2 linked regions of the Lujinxingia vulgaris genome follow. The protein of the gene in region 2 interacts with the protein of the main gene of each other region in a pairwise test. Links are inferred from orthologs where the notes say so. Each region holds a gene or a part of one and is shown on either strand. Other genes may lie near its edges.

Evidence for each region. Proteins that work in one complex are often made in the same cells at the same time.
Region 1: the proteins of rlmN (region 2) and ftsZ interact in binary tests that used the Escherichia coli proteins (3 or more experiments, as listed by UniProt). The link is inferred for Lujinxingia vulgaris from one-to-one orthologs.

Annotation. Positions count from the first base shown.
Region 1 is NZ_VOSM01000003.1:130,436-133,346, forward strand. It holds ftsZ (cell division protein FtsZ), read left to right. Parts: upstream 1-756; coding sequence 757-2,067; downstream 2,068-2,911. Other genes in the region: ftsA (cell division protein FtsA), read left to right, coding at 1-540; FRC98_RS07560 (RNA methyltransferase), read left to right, coding at 2,138-2,911. UniProt on the Escherichia coli protein: Essential cell division protein that forms a contractile ring structure (Z ring) at the future cell division site. The regulation of the ring assembly controls the timing and the location of cell division.
Region 2 is NZ_VOSM01000001.1:756,542-759,349, forward strand. It holds rlmN (dual-specificity RNA methyltransferase RlmN), read left to right. Parts: upstream 1-726; coding sequence 727-1,890; downstream 1,891-2,808. Other genes in the region: sucD (succinate--CoA ligase subunit alpha), read left to right, coding at 1-42; ndk (nucleoside-diphosphate kinase), read left to right, coding at 104-532; FRC98_RS03070 (PfkB family carbohydrate kinase), read left to right, coding at 1,965-2,808.

The sequences.
Region 1 (2,911 bases), on a different replicon or contig from region 2:
TCGGTGGGCGGCAACCACCTGACCAACGATATCGCCGTGGGCCTTCGCACCCCGATGGCCGAAGCCGAGCGCATCAAGCAGCGTTACGGCTGCGCGATGACCGGCAAGGTCAGCGCCGAAGAGACCATCGAGGTGCCCTCGGTGGGCGGGCGTCCCCCGCGGATCTTGAGCCGCCAGATCCTCAGCGAGATCATCGAGCCGCGCGTCGAAGAGATCTTTGCCTATGTGGCCCGCGAGATCAAAGAGTCGGGCTGTGAGGATCTTATCTCCGGCGGGGTCGTGATCACCGGCGGCACCACGCTGCTGGAGTGCATGCCGGAGCTCGCCGAGGAGGTCCTCGGGCTGCCGGTGCGACGCGGTGTGCCGCGCAACATCGGCGGGCTGGTCGACGTGGTGCGAAACCCGAAGTTCGCCACCGGTGTGGGCCTTGTGCAGCACGGCGCCAAGGCCCCCGAGCGGCTGCCCTTCGGCGATAACAACGGCAACCTCTACCAGCGCCTCACCACCCGCATGCGCGAGTGGCTCGCCGAGATGTTCTAAGTCGCTTGCTGGCCACCGGGCCCGGTGCTATCGTCGCGCGAAGTCTCAGCTTTATGTGGAAACAAGGCGCGGGGTACCACCGTTGTTCGTTGGCAAGAAGAGGGCGCGACGACCAAGTCCGTCCTTGCGGTAAGCGCGCCTTGAGGCGTATCATCTGCGCCCGCCCACGGGTGGGCGCAGATGTTCAGTTCTGACTCAGGAGTCCAGGGAAAAGGTATGCTCGAGTTCGATGACGCCGATGTCTCAAACGCGGCAAATATTAAAGTGATCGGCGTGGGTGGGGGAGGTGGCAACGCCATCAACACGATGATCACCGAGGGGATCTCCAGCGTGGAGTTCATCGCGGCCAACACTGACCTGCAGGCGTTGGAGACCAACCTCGCCACGGTCAAAATTCAGCTTGGCGGCGCGCTGACCAAAGGGCTTGGCGCCGGCGCCAACCCGGACGTCGGTCGCAACTCGGCGCTCGAAGACCAGACCCGCATCGCCGAGGCGCTCAAGGGCGCCGATATGGTCTTTGTGACCGCCGGGATGGGCGGTGGCACGGGTACCGGTGCGGCGCCGATCATCGCGAGCATCGCCCGCGAGCAGGGCGCGCTGACGGTCGGCGTGGTCACCAAGCCCTTCCAGTTCGAAGGGCGCCGCCGCCGTCGCTCCGCCGATGAGGGCATCCGCAACCTGGCCAGCGCGGTCGATACGCTGATCACGATCCCTAACCAGCGCCTGCTGGCGATCGCCGGCGAGCAGACCACGATCCTGGAAGCCTTCAAGAAGGCCGATGAGGTGCTGCTGCATGCGGTTCAGGGGATCTCCGATCTCATTACCGTGCGTGGTCTGGTCAACGTCGACTTTGCCGACGTGCGTACGATCATGACCGGCAAGGGGCTGGCGCTGATGGGCACCGGACGCGCCTCCGGCCCGACCCGCGCCCTGGAAGCCGCCGAGATGGCGATCTCCTCGCCGCTGCTCGAAGATGTCTCGATAGAGGGCGCCACCGGCATCCTCGTCAACATCACCGGCGGCGTCGACATGACGCTCACCGAGATCAACGACGCGATGATGCTCATCGAGCAGGCCTCGCACGAAGACGCCAACATCATCTTCGGTAACGTCATCGAAGAAGATATGCGCGATGAGCTGATGGTGACCGTCATCGCTACGGGCTTTGATAAGCCGCGGGCCGAGAGCTCGGACTTCAGCGAGATGAGCCGTCGTCGCGAGTCGACCACGCGTCAGTCGGCCCCGGTGGCCGCTGCTCCCCGTCAGGCTGAGCCGCCCCGTGCGCCGGCCCCCGTGGAGGAAGAAGAGGTGGTTGAGAGCGTGCCTGCGCAGCGCGGCGCGCCCGCCTACCAGAGCAGCCCGCGTTACGATCGCGGCGCGCAGGACTCGGTTACCGAACGTCGCGCGTCCTTCCTGCGCTCGAACACCGGCAGCCATGCGGTTCCCGGCGGGTTGAGCGCCACGGAAGAGGAAGAGATCGATACGCCGACCTTCCTTCGCAACTCGCGTCGCCGCAACGACTCCTGATCTTCGGGCGACGCGGTCGCTCCAAGCCCGCTCTCAATGGGAGCGGGCTTTTTTTGTCTTCGAGAACGCTATGACGAGTCTTACTGAGAACGTGTCCGTGGTGCTGGTGGAGCCCCAGGATGACATCAACATCGGCAACGCCGTGCGCGCCTCCAAGAACTTCGGCATCGAGGACCTGCGCCTGGTGAACCCGGCGCATGCCGATCGCGATCGCATTGCTATCAGCGCCCCGCGCGCCCACGAGACGATCGACCGCATGGGGCGTTTTGAGACGCTCGATGAGGCGCTCGATGATTGCGTGATGACCGTGGGGCTGACCGCCCGGGCGCGCTCGGCCCACTGGCGGGTGGTGGAGCCGGAGCAGGCCGCCGCCGAGCTCATCGCCGAGGCCGCAAAGGGCCGCCGCGTGGCGATGCTCTTTGGGAGGGAGGACAGCGGGCTTCCGAACAGCGCGCTCGATCGCTGCCAGGCGGTGGTCACGATCCCCACCAACCCGGATTACAGCTCGATTAACCTGGGCCAGGCGGTTTTATTGATGGCCTGGGAGGTGTCCCGCGCCGCCCGAAAGATGCAGGCCGGCGAGGTGGTTGCAGCGCCGGTGAGCGCCCCGCAGAACGCGTGGCACTCCGAATTTGAGCCGGCGCCGATGGCCGGGCTCACGCGGATGTTCGGTCAGGCCGAGGCGGCGCTCGAAGCCATTGAGTTTGTGAAGGGCAGCAGCAACGATCACATCATGCGCAGCCTGCGATCGGTGTTTCTGCGCGCCCGCCTCGATACCCGCGAGCTTGCGATCTGGCACGGGATCTTCAAAGAGATCGTGGCCTACATGCGCCGAAAGGGCATT
Region 2 (2,808 bases):
CCGGCCGAGATCGGCGAGACCCTCAAGAAAGCGATGGGCTGAGTTTGCCCTTTGTTTTTATAGCGACACCCCAACATCCAACGATTGAATCTGGAGAAACACCATGGCGATTGAACGCACCCTGAGCATCATCAAGCCCGACGGCGTGGAAAAGAACGTGATCGGCAAGATCATCGCGCGTTTTGAAGAAGAAGGCCTCACCCCGGTGGGCATCCGCATGGCGCACCTGGCCAGGCACGAAGCCGAAGGCTTCTACGCCGTGCACAAAGAGCGTCCCTTCTTCGGTGAGCTCGTTGAGTTCATGACCCGCGGCCCGGTGGTCGTGATGGCGCTGGAAGGCGAAGATGCCGTGGCCAAGAACCGCGAGATCATGGGCGCCACCAACCCGGCCGAAGCTGCCGAAGGCACCCTGCGCGCGCTCTACGCCACCGATATTGGCGAGAACACCGTGCACGGCTCCGACTCGGCTGAGAACGCCGCGATCGAAATCAAGTACTTCTTCAGCGACGTGCAGCTCTTCTCACGCGGCTGATTTCTGGGGCCGTCGCCGGCGTTGTGCCGGCGGCGGCCTTCACCTCGCGCACCGCATCGCGGACGCGGGGTGAATGCTCGGCTGACGCACCCATCACCAGGGGAGCGTGTGTTGAGCTGGCGGCACGGTTTGAGATCCCTACGCACTCGGCGTAGGCTCAGCTCGGCCGCCTTTTTTCTGAGAGAGAGACTCCCATGCGACGCGAACGCTCCCCGAGCATCGACCAGGCGCTCGAAGCGCTGAGCCAGGGCACCGACGAACTCGGTCCCATTGACCTGAAAAACTTTAGCCAGGCCGAGCTCAAGAAGCTGCTCGCTGAGGGTTTTGGCGAGAAAGCCTTTCGCGCCAAGCAGGTCTACCAGTGGCTCTACCTGCACCTGGCCGACGACTTTGAGGCGATGACCAACCTCTCCAAAGGGCTGCGCGAGCAGCTCAGCGCGAAGGCCCGCGTCTCGCCATTGGAGTTTGACGGCTCGCATACCGCCAGCGATGGCACGACCAAGCTCACGTTTAAGTGTGACGATGGGGCGGTTATCGAGACGGTGTTCATTCCTTCGGAGGGGCGCAACACGCTGTGCATCTCCAGCCAGGTGGGCTGCGCGATGGGCTGCACCTTCTGCTACACGGCGAAGATGGGCCTAAAGCGCAACCTGAGCACAGCCGAGATCGTGGAGCAGGTCGTGCAGGCGCGCCGACGCATGGGCGATGTGAATGGCCACATCGGCAACATCGTCTTCATGGGCATGGGTGAGCCGCTGCATAACGTCGACAACGTGATTCGCGCGATCCATATCCTGACCGATGAGCAGGGGCTGAACTTCTCGCGGCGCAAGGTCACCGTGTCGACCTCCGGGCTTGTGCCGGCGATCAAACGTCTGGGCGAAGAGACCGATGTGCAGCTCGCCATCAGCCTCAACGCCACCACCGATGAGACGCGCGGGCAGATCATGCCGGTCAACGACCGCTGGGATCTTCAGACGTTGATGGCGGCGCTCAAGGAGTTTCCGCTGACCAACCGCGAGCGCATCACCTTTGAGTACGTGATGATTCGCGACTTGAACGACACGCTCGAAGACGCGCAGCGCATCATTGAGCTGACGCGGGATATCCCCTCAAAAATCAACCTCATCCCCTTCAACCCCCACCCGCGCACCCCCTTCCAGACCCCGCCGGAGGAGCGCATCGACGCGTTTCAGAAGTATCTGGTCGATCGTAACGTCGGCGTGTACCGTCGGCGCACCCGGGGGCGCGATGAGATGGCCGCCTGCGGCCAACTCGGCAAACCCGGGGAGAAAGAGCCGCCGCACGTGCGCAAGCGGCTGGAAAAGTTTCGCAATGAGAGCCCGGCCAACGCCTGAGTGTGAACAGGCCGAGCGCGTAGTTCATTAAAGCATCGGGCGCTGTGGTGCGTCTGAACGGAGTGAGTCCAGGCATGAGTCTTTTGGTCGTAGGGTCGGTGGCGTTTGATTCGGTTGAGACGCCTTTTGGTAAGGCAGAAGAAGCCATCGGCGGGTCGGCGATGTTCTTCTCCACCTCCGCCAGTTATTTCACCGACGTGCAGCTCGTCGCGGTGATCGGGGAAGACTTCCCGCAGGAAGAAGTCGACTTTTTAAACTCCCGTAAGATCGACTGTGAGGGGCTTCATCGTGTGGCCGGCAAGACCTTCCGCTGGGAGGGCAAGTACGGCTTCGATCTCAATGAGGCCATCACGCTGGACACGCAGCTCAACGTCTTCGGTGACTTCCACCCGAAGTTGCCCGAGAGCTACCGCAACGCCGATATCGTCTTTTTGGCCAACATCGACCCCAGCCTCCTGCTGGTGGTGCTTGAGCAGGTCAAAAATCCTCGCCTGGTCGTGGCCGATACGATGAACTTCTGGATCGACGGTCCCAAGCGCGACGAGCTCGAGCGGGTCTTGAGTAAGGTCGATATGCTGGTGATCAACGAAGGCGAGGCGCGTAAGCTCGGTGGTGAGGCCAACGTGGTCAAGGCCGCGCGTGCCATTCAGGCCAGGGGGCCGAAGCACCTGGTGATCAAGCGCGGCGAGTACGGCGCGCTGCTTTTCAGCGGCGAAGAGATCTTCTTTGCGCCGGCCTATCCGCTGGAGTCGGTCTTTGATCCGACCGGCGCCGGCGACACCTTCGCGGGGGGCCTGCTGGGCTACCTCTCGAGCTGTGAGACCATTGGTACCAGAGAGCTTCGCCAGGCCACCGTGGTGGGCTGTGTGATGGCGAGCTTCTGTGTGGAAGATTTCAGCCTCAACGCGCTGCGCGATC